3 regions of the Promicromonospora sp. Populi genome follow, and region 1 is predicted to be linked to each of the others. Evidence: riboswitches for the same ligand, from Rfam matches in the RefSeq annotation. Region 1 holds a riboswitch; each other region holds the start of a gene.
The links. Region 1 has a riboswitch for thiamine pyrophosphate ahead of AB1046_RS15360 (thiamine ABC transporter substrate binding subunit). Riboswitches for the same ligand answer to the same signal wherever they lie in the genome.
Positions count from the first base shown of each region.

Region 2: it holds a riboswitch for thiamine pyrophosphate, as region 1 does, so the genes downstream of both, thiC (phosphomethylpyrimidine synthase ThiC) here and AB1046_RS15360 (thiamine ABC transporter substrate binding subunit) in region 1, are expected to answer to the same signal.
Region 3: it holds a riboswitch for thiamine pyrophosphate, as region 1 does, so the genes downstream of both, AB1046_RS15905 (MTH1187 family thiamine-binding protein) here and AB1046_RS15360 (thiamine ABC transporter substrate binding subunit) in region 1, are expected to answer to the same signal.

Region 1 is NZ_CP163528.1:3,382,708-3,385,971, forward strand. It holds gene AB1046_RS15355 (ABC transporter permease) at 1-436, opposite strand, end outside; gene AB1046_RS15360 (thiamine ABC transporter substrate binding subunit) at 445-1,536, opposite strand; TPP riboswitch at 1,532-1,636, opposite strand; gene AB1046_RS15365 (DUF4235 domain-containing protein) at 1,676-1,957, shown strand; gene moaC (cyclic pyranopterin monophosphate synthase MoaC) at 2,030-2,500, shown strand; gene AB1046_RS15375 (MoaD/ThiS family protein) at 2,497-2,736, shown strand; gene AB1046_RS15380 (molybdenum cofactor biosynthesis protein B) at 2,790-3,264, opposite strand, start outside.
Region 2 is NZ_CP163528.1:4,340,117-4,343,380, forward strand. It holds gene AB1046_RS19650 (C39 family peptidase) at 1-1,035, opposite strand, end outside; TPP riboswitch at 1,208-1,312, shown strand; gene thiC (phosphomethylpyrimidine synthase ThiC) at 1,307-3,073, shown strand; gene AB1046_RS19660 (LacI family DNA-binding transcriptional regulator) at 3,154-3,264, opposite strand, start outside.
Region 3 is NZ_CP163528.1:3,499,159-3,502,422, reverse strand. It holds gene AB1046_RS15915 (immune inhibitor A domain-containing protein) at 1-269, shown strand, start outside; gene AB1046_RS15910 (Gfo/Idh/MocA family protein) at 392-1,375, shown strand; TPP riboswitch at 1,490-1,611, shown strand; gene AB1046_RS15905 (MTH1187 family thiamine-binding protein) at 1,702-1,995, shown strand; gene AB1046_RS15900 (ABC transporter permease) at 1,992-2,783, shown strand; gene AB1046_RS15895 (ABC transporter substrate-binding protein) at 2,780-3,264, shown strand, end outside.

The sequences.
Region 1 (3,264 bases):
CTATCCCGGCCAGGGACTCCTCGAGCCCGAGGAAGCCGAGCATGCCGGTGGGCGCGAACAGCGTGCGGAACGCCACGCCGACCACCACGGCGGGCAGCACAAACGGCACGGTGACCAGCCCGCGCACCAGGCCGCGCCCGGGGAAGGACCGCCGGTACAGCAGGTAGGCGAGCGGCAGGCCGAGCAGCACCGAGAAGGCGGTGCCCAGCGCCGCCTGGGTCAGCGTGAGCCCCACGAGCCGCCACGTGCGCGGCCGGGACAGCACGTCGGTAAAGCCGGTGAGGTCGAGCGCGCCGTCGGGCACGAACCCACGGACGACGAGCGCGGCCACCGGCCACGCGAAGAAGATCGCGAGGAAGGCGAGGGGGACGGCGACCGCTACGGCCCAGAACAGCGGCGCGGGCCGCAGGCCGCGCCTCAGCCGGCTGTCGCTCAACCGGCCCCTCAACCGACCACGGTCTCGGTCCATCGCTCGATCCACTCGTCGCGGTGCTCGCTCACCTGGTCCGGGTCCACCTCGAACGGCGTGTCGGCCTGGGGCGCGAACCGCTGCCAGTCGTCGGGGAGCGCCACCGAGGAGTCGGCCGGATACATGTACATCGACTCCGGCAGCGCGGCCTGCACGTCCTGCGTGAGCAGGAAGTCCACGAGCGCCTGGGCGCCCTCGGGGTTGTCGCTGCCCGCGAGCACGCCCGCGTACTCGACCTGCCGGAAGCAGGTCTCCAGCAGGGCGCTCGTGGTCGTCTCCGAGCCGTCCTCAGTCACCGTGAACGCGGGTGACGTCGCGTACGACAGCGCGAGCGGACGCTGGCCGCCCTCGCCCGCCCCCGAGAAGTCCACGTAGTACGCGTCCTCCCAGGAGTCGGCGACCTGGACGCCGTTGTCCACGAGCGAGGCCCAGTAGTCCTCGAACCCGTCCTCGCCGAAGGCTCCGATCGTCGCCAGGAGGAACGCAAGTCCCGGCGACGACGTCGCAGGGTTGGCCACCACGAGCAGGTCCCGGTACTGCGGGTCCGCCAGGTCCTCCAGGGTCACCGGCACGTCAAGGCCGGACTGAGCGAACCAGGCCTGGTCGGCATTGATGCAGACGTCGCCCTGGTCGACCGGGGTCAGCGCCCCACCGAGCTGCTCGACGCCGTCCGGCAGCTCGGCAGGGGTGTACTCGTCGAGCACCCCCGCCTCCAGCGCGCGGGAGGCGAACGTGTTGTCGATGCCGAACACCGCGTCGCCGAGCGGGGCGTCCCTGGTCAGCACAAGCTGGTTCACCAGGGTGCCGGCGTCACCCGCGGCGGAGACCTCCAGGGTGTACCCGGACTCCTCCTCGAACTGGGCGACGAGCTCCTCGTCGAGCGCCCAGGAGTCATGGGTCACCAGGGTCACGGTGCCCGACGCCGACGGGTCGCCGCCGGTCCCTTCTGCGCCGGAGCCGCCGGAACAACCGGCGACCAGCAGCGACACGGCGAGTGCCCCGGCGACCATGCTCGCGGCCGTGCCGGGATGGATGGTGCCCCTGTGGGCACCGGAAGGACGCGACATCGTGCCTCCGACTTCCTCCGCCGGTGCTACCCGGATCAGGTTCAAGGGTCTGCGGCTCTCCGCACTCTCAGCGCCATCAGGCGCTCCCCTGTCGTTTCGTAAGGGAGCCTAGTCGCCCGCCGGGGGCTACGGTGTGCAGGTGGCTCAGATTGAGACGGAACAGACACTCGCCGAGAAGGTGGGCACCCTCGCGCTGACGATCGCGGCCGGCTGGGTCGCGCAGAAGGCGGTCAGCCTGATCTGGAAGGGCGTGACGGGTAACGACGCCCCCAACAAGCCGGACGACCCGGAGCTGGACCTGGTGCAGGCCGCCGTGTTCGCGGCGGTCGCGGCCGGGACCGCGGTGTTCGCCAAGCGCCTGGCGGCGAAGGGCGCGCACCAGGCGGCGGTACGGTTCGCGGCGCGTCGTTCAGCCGTGTGACCGGACGCCGTGTGACCGAATGCCGTGCGACCGAGTGCGGCCCCGGTCTGTAGGTCGTGACACCCTGGTCGCGTGAGCTTCACGCATCTTGATGACCGCGGCCAGGCCCGCATGGTCGACGTCACCGCCAAGCAGCCGACCATCCGCTCCGCCACGGCTTCGGGCACGGTGCGGTGCGCATCCGCCGTCGTGCAGGCACTGCGTGACGGCGCCGTGCCCAAGGGCGACGTGCTGGCAGTGGCGCGCATCGCGGGCATCGCCGCGGCCAAGCGGACGCCGGAGCTGCTGCCGCTGGCCCATGTGATCGGTGTGCACGGCGCGGCGGTGGACCTCGAGGTGACCGACGACGGCGTCACCATCACCGCCACGGTCCGCACCGCCGACCGCACGGGTGTCGAGATGGAGGCCCTCACGGCCGTGGCCGTCGCCGGCCTGGCCGTGATCGACATGGTGAAGGGCCTGGACAAGTCCGTCTCGCTCGCCGACGTGCGGCTGGAGCGCAAGACCGGCGGCAAGTCGGGCGACTGGGAACGCGCGGAATGATCACGGTCCGCTACTTCGCCGGCGCCCGCGAGGCCGCAGGCCGCGCCACTGAACAGCTCGGCGGCCCGATGTCGGTCGCCGCCCTCCGTGGCGCGCTCACCGCCGCTCACCCGCGCCTGGACGCCGTGCTGCCGAAGTGCGCCCTGCTGATCGCCGGCGCCCGGTCGACGTCGGACGAGGCGGAGGTCCCGGACAACGTCACCGTCGACGTGCTGCCCCCCTTCGCAGGAGGCTGACCCCTCTTTGGTGGTGGGGCAGTGTTTGGTGGTGGGCAGTGGTCGTTAGTGGGTCAGTGGTCGGCGCCGTCGAGCTGGGCGAGCACGTGCGGCCAGAGCGCGAGGACCACGTCAACCCCGTCCCGCACGCCCCCGGAGGAGCCGGGCAGGTTCACCACGAGCGCCCGCGTCCCGTCTCCGGCGTGCGCCACACCCGCCAGCCCCCTGGAGAGCGCGGCGGTCGGCACCCCCGCGGCGGTGCCGCGCTGACGAATCGCCTCGGCAATCCCCGGGATCTCGTAGTCGAGCACCAGCCGCGTGCCCTCGGGAGTGAGGTCCCGCGGCGTGATGCCCGTCCCGCCGGTGGTGAGGACCAGCCGGGCGCCGGCGCCGAGCGCGGTCCGCAGCACATCGCGGACCTGCTCGACGCCGTCGGGCACCAGGTGGGTGACCACGTCGGTGTGGTGCGCCTCGCGCAGCAGACCCACCGCCGTCGGACCTGACTGGTCTTCTGCCTCGCCCCGTGCACAACGGTCGGAGACGGTGATT
Region 2 (3,264 bases), 960 kb from region 1:
GAAGTTGAGGGAGAAGGTCAGCGGGATACCGGCAGCGATGAACCGCTCCGCCTCCGCGAGGGAGCGCAGGCGGGTCACGAAGCTGTCCAGCCCGAACGTGCTCGCGTACGCGGTGTTGAACGGCCAGTTGCCAGCGCCCTCGTACGTGTAGTCCCACGTCTTTATCGCGGCGTAGTCGACCTGCGGGTCGCCGTTCGGCGCCTCGATGTCCTCCAGCTCCTCGGCCGGCACCTCGCGCCCGTACGAGTAGATGACCATCGAGGACGACGTCGGCGAGCACCACACCTGGCCGCCGCCCCCGAACTCGGGGTACTCGCCGATGTGGATGAGCTGGCTGAACCGCGGCACGTCGAGCTCGACCTCTCGCCCGAGCGTGAAGTCGCTGGTGCCCGTGTAGTGCTCGTCGGGCAGGATCTCGCTGATCATGGTGCTCACCGAGGACAGGCGCGGCGAGGTCCGGGCGCCCTCGGGCCGGTACAGCCTGGCCCGGGTCTGGTACGCGTCCGGCTCGAAGCCGGCCCTCGAGACGAACGTGTCGGTGAACAGGGCAGCGTCGGTGTCGCCCTGGCCGTTCAAGGAGGTGCGGTGGATGTCGCCGACGCTGCCGTCGGCGGGCGCGAACTCGTCGCCCGACGCCCAGCGGCCCATCACGAACCACTTGGTCCAGGTCCCGTCAGCCTTGCGGCCGCGGAACTCCACCTCGACCCAGGTGCCAGTGGGGGTATCAACGTTCCAGGAGGGAACGGCCTGCTTGATCGGGTACCCGGCCTCGACGACGGGTGAGGTCCAAGTCCCGGTCTCGTAGGTGACGGGCGTGCCGTCGCCGAACGGGTCGGTGTAGTCAACGAGGTCGCCGCCGCGGGCCAGGAAGAGCCCGCCGTAGACGTCGAACCGGAGCTCGTCGCGTTCGCCCTTGAGCAGGTCCCGGCGCCCTTCCCAGGTGGTCAGAGTGATCTGGTTGTCCGACGCCGCAGGGGTCACCTCAGGCGCCCCCGCCGCCGACACCGCACCCGCAACAATCCCTGCTTGGACCACGAGCGCTCCCGTCGCAGCCAATGCGAACGCCCTAGTTCGCAGCTTGTTCCGTACCGGCATTCCAGCCTCCATGTCCCGGGCTCCCTGCTGGGGTGAGCGAGCCGTCGGGGTCTGCCTATCACGGTGAGGGGACAGCGCAGAAGGAAAGTCGTATGTGGTGCTAACGTCGGCGGCGATCCCACGGGTGCCCCACGCAGGGGCTGAGATCGGGCTGACGGCCCGGGACCGTTGAACCTGTCCGGTTAACACCGGCGTAGGAAGCAGGAGTCTCATGATGGAGAACACCCAGTCCCGCACGCTCGCCTTCGAGCACGAGAACAAGCACGACGATGTCGCCCTGCGGGTGCCGGTCACCGAGATCACGTTGGCGTCGTCGCCCGACGGCACCCCGAACGAGCCGGTTCGGGTCTACCGCACACAAGGCCCCGGGTCCGACCCGGTCCGCGGCCTCCCGCCGGCCCGCGAACCCTGGGTCGTGGCACGGGGAGATACCGAGGAGTACGACGGCCGCCGTCGAGCCCTGGCCGACGACGGGCGCAGCGCCCTGCGCCGGGGCGCGGCGACCCAGGAGTGGCGGGGAGAACGACGTCGACCCCGCCGGGCCGTCCCCGGCCGGACCGTCACCCAGATGCACTACGCGCGCCAGGGCGTCATCACGCCGGAGATGCGGTTCGTCGCGCTGCGCGAGGACTGCGACGTCGAGCTGGTGCGCAGCGAGGTCGCGGCAGGCCGGGCGATCATCCCGAACAACGTGAACCACCCGGAGTCGGAACCGATGATCATCGGCAAGGCGTTCCTGGTGAAGATCAACGCGAACATCGGGAACTCGGCCGTCCACAGCTCGATCGCGGAGGAGGTGGAAAAGCTCGAGTGGGCCACGAAGTGGGGCGCCGACACGGTCATGGACCTCTCCACCGGGGACGACATCCACACCACCCGCGAGTGGCTGCTGCGCAACTCGCCGGTACCCATCGGCACCGTGCCGATCTACCAGGCCCTCGAGAAGGTGAACGGCGACGCGAGCGCGCTGACCTGGGAGGTCTACCGGGACACCGTGATCGAGCAGTGCGAGCAGGGCGTCGACTACATGACCGTGCACGCGGGCGTGCTGCTGCGGTACGTGCCGCTCACCGCCGACCGCGTGACGGGGATCGTGAGCCGCGGCGGGTCGATCCTCGCGGGCTGGTGCCTGGCGCACCACCAGGAGAACTTCCTGTACACGCACTTCGACGAGCTCTGCGAGATCTTCGCCGCGTACGACGTCGCGTTCTCCCTGGGTGACGGCCTGCGGCCGGGTTCGCTCGCGGACGCGAACGATGCCGCCCAGTTCGCCGAGCTCGACACGCTCGCCGAGCTGACCAAGCGGGCGTGGGAGTACGACGTCCAGGTGATGGTCGAGGGGCCGGGCCACATCCCGTTCCACCTGGTGCGCGAGAACGTGGAGCGGCAGCAGGAGCTCTGCGACGGCGCCCCGTTCTACACGCTCGGCCCGCTGGTGACCGACATCGCGCCCGGGTACGACCACATCACCTCCGCCATCGGCGCCACCGAGATCGCCCGGTACGGCACCGCGATGCTCTGCTACGTCACGCCCAAGGAGCACCTCGGCCTGCCTGACCGGGACGACGTGCGTACCGGCGTCGTCACCTACAAGATCGCCGCGCACGCGGCCGACGTCGCCAAGGGCCACCCAGGCGCCCGGACAAGGGACGACGCCCTGTCCAAGGCCCGCTTCGAGTTCCGCTGGCGGGACCAGTTCAACCTGTCGCTCGACCCGGAGCTCGCCGAGCAGTACCACGACGAGACCCTCCCGGCCGAGGCCGCCAAGACCGCGCACTTCTGCTCGATGTGCGGCCCCAAGTTCTGCTCGATGCGCATCTCGCAGGACATCCGCGACGAGTTCGGCGGCGCCAAGGCCCAACAGGCGCTCGCGGGCGACGTAGCCGAGGCGGCCGCGGCAGGCATGGCCGAAAAGTCGGCCGAGTTCCGCGCGTCAGGCGGCGAGGTCTACCTCCCGCAACCCACCCTCCGCCCGTAACCCACCGACTTGGTTGTGGGCGTGATCGTTGCGCCTAAAACGGGCAATCGGCAGCAACGATCGCGCCCACAACCAATCGGTCAGTCCAGGTCCGGGACCGGGCCTGTTGTTGTGCCCTCTACCAGGGTTACCGGGAGGAGGACTGATTCCGGCTCCTCGCCGGCCAGGAGCGCGACGACGGCCAGGCCGAG
Region 3 (3,264 bases), 120 kb from region 1:
TCCAGTCCTTCGACGCCACGTTCGGGCTGCAGAAGACGGACACGCTGTCGCTGCACCGCCAGGTGTCCGCGACCTCCCTGACCACCCTGGTCCTGGGTAAGCAGCGGCAGGTGTCGACGTTCGACGACACCAACCCGGAGGCGTACTGGAACCCGGACAACCCGCGACACTCCGTGAAGGTCGGCGGCACCGGCACCACCATCAAGGTGGTGTCGCAGGACACCCGCAACGGGCACATGACCATCCAGGTCAACGGACCCGTCAGCTGACCTGGTCAGCTGACATCCGAAGTACGTAGGTCTGCTGGGGGCATGGACTCAAGGTCCATGCCCCCAGCAGTGTCTGACCCCCTGGTTCAACCCTGGCGAGATGCAGCACTACGCTCGAAGGCATGACGACACACCTGCGCTGGGGCATCCTCGCGGCCGGCGGCATCGCCGCAGCCTTCGTTTCGGACCTCAACGACAACGGCTTCACCGTGCAGGCGGTGGGGTCCCGGTCCCTGGAGAAGGCACGGGAGTTCGCCGACCGCCTCGGCATCCCGACGGCGCACGGCTCCTACGAGAACCTCGTGAACGACCCCGAGGTCGACATCGTCTACATCGCCACGCCGCACCCGATGCACGCCGAGGCTGCGAAGCTCGCGCTGGAGGCTGGCAAGCACGTGCTGATCGAGAAGCCCTTCACGCTGAACGCCGCCGAGGCGCGCGAGGTCATGGACCTCGCCGAGGCCCGAGGGCTCGTCGCGCTCGAAGCGATGTGGACCCGGTTCCTGCCGCACATGGCGCGCGTCCGGGAGATCATCGCGTCCGGTGCGATCGGCGAGGTGCGGACCCTGATGGTGGACCACACGCAGGACCTGCCCGACGACCCGGAGCACCGCATCAATAACTTGGCCCTGGGCGGCGGCTCGTTGCTCGACCTGGGCATCTACCCGGTCTCGTTCGCCTGGGACCTGTTCGGCGAGCCGCTCACGATCCAGTCGCACGCGACCTTCAAGGAGACCGGCGCGGACGCCACCATCGCCACGATCTTCGGGTACGACGGCGCACGGGTCGCCACGACGATCTCGGCGTCGGACACCAAGGGACCCAACCGCGCGACGATCCTCGGAACCGAGGGCCGCATCGAGATCGACGCCGTCTGGTACAGCCCGACGCTCGTGCACGTGTACAACTCCGAAGGCGCTGAGATCGAGACCTTCGACGGCGCTGTACCGAGCCGGGGCATGCAGTTCCAGGCCGCCGAGGCGGAGCGCCTGGTCGCGGCGGGCGAGCTGGACAGCCCCCTGCTCCCGCGCGCGGAGACGATAGCGATCATGACGACGCTGGACACCATCCGCACCCAGATAGACCTCAAGTACCCGGGTGAATGACCCCCACCCTTTCGAGCCCTAAGTTTCTCCGCTCTGAGACGCCTCAAGGCGAAGAAACCTAGGGCTCGAAGGTGAGCAGGCTTCCGAACCTGCCGTGCGAAGAGGTACCGTACCTCCGCCAACGCGGGGAGCTCGGGTAGCCGGGCTGAGAGGATGGCCTGGGCCTTGTGCCGACGCCGTCGACCCGATCACTTGAACTGGGTAATGCCAGCGGAAGGACGTGCCTGACGGCACGGGCGTTCGGTCGAGGCCGTCCCCGGCGGGGACGTGGTCGCGCGCCCCCCCGTCGGAACCGGCGACCTCTGGCCTGCCCGTGGAGGTCGCACATGCTCGCCGAGATCCAGGTCTCTCCCCGTCCCAGCGGTACACCCGACGCGAAGTACGCGTACGTGGACGCCGCAATCGCCGTCATCCAGGCCTCCGGCCTCACCTACGAGGTGGGCGCCATGGGGACGTTCGTCCAGGGCAGCCCCGACGAGGTGTGGGCGCTGCTGCGCGCCGTCCACGAGGCGACGCTCGGCGCGGGCGCGGACGGCGTCCAGTCCAACATCAAGGTCAGCGAGGCCGCCGCCGACGCCGGTCCCACCATCGCGGACCTCATCACCAAGTTCCGGGCGTGAGCCAGGGCGCCCAGGGCGCTCGGGGCCTTCGGTGGCGGCGGGCCGGGCGCGTAGTCCCCCCGCTCGTCACCGTCGTCGTGCTGCTCACGGTCTGGGAGGGGTGGGTGCGCCTCGCGGACGTGCCCGAGTTCGTGCTGCCCGCGCCGTCGCAGGTGGCGCGCACCGCCGTCGAGGTGGCGCCCCTGCTCGGCCCGCACGTGGTCACGACGCTCACCGAAGCCGTGGCCGGGCTCGCCCTCGGCACGGTGGCGGGCCTGGTGCTGAGCATCCTGGTCACGGCCTCGCGAGTGACCGGCGACGCCGTCTACCCCCTGGTTGTGCTCACGCAGACGGTGCCGGTGGTGGTGCTCGCGCCGCTGATGATCCTGTGGGCGGGCTTCGGCCTGCTGCCCAAGGTGGTCCTCGTGGCGCTCACCGTCTTCTTTCCCGTGCTCGTCTCGGCGGTGGGCGCCATGCGCGCCGTCGACGCCGAGCACTCCGACATGGTCGCCGGCCTGGGCGGCACACGCCTGGACCAGTTCCTGCTGGTCCGGCTGCCGGCGTCGATCCCGGGCGCGCTCGCGGGGCTGCGGGTCGCCGCGACCTACGCCGTGGGCGCGGCAGTGGTGGCTGAGTACCTCGCCGGGCAGTCCGGGCTCGGTGTGTTCGTCCAGCGGTCCCGCAAGGCGTACGCCGTGGACCAGATCTTTGTGGGCGTCGTCCTGATCGCCCTCCTGTCCGGCCTGTTCTTCGCCCTCGTCGCAGCGCTCACGCGTGTCGCGACGCCGTGGCAGAGAGGAAAATCATGAAGCACTCCCAGTCCCTCGGTGCACGGGACTTCCGTACGCGGTCCCTCCTTGTGCGCACGACGGCGCTCGCTGCGGTTGTGCCAGTGGCCCTCACCGGGTGCGGCACCGGCTCGGGAGGCCAGGGCGGTGATGCGGCGTCCGACGCCGGTCTGCGCGAGGTCACCGTCGTGCTCGACTGGACGCCCAACACCAACCACTCCGGCCTCTACCTCGCCCAGGCCGAGGGCTGGTTCGCGGACGAGGGCTTCGACGTCAATATCGTCGAGCCCGGCGAGACGTCCGGGCTGCAGCTCGTCGCGGCCGGGCAGGCCGACTTTGCGTACTCCGTCGCGGAGGGCCTGGTCCCGGCGCGGGCCGCTGGGGCCGACGTCGTCTCCGTGGCCACCGTGATCGAGCACAACACGTCGTCCTTGATCAGCCTGTCCGACGACGGCATCACCCGCCCCCGTGACCTCGAGGGCAAGCGGTACGGCTCCTACGA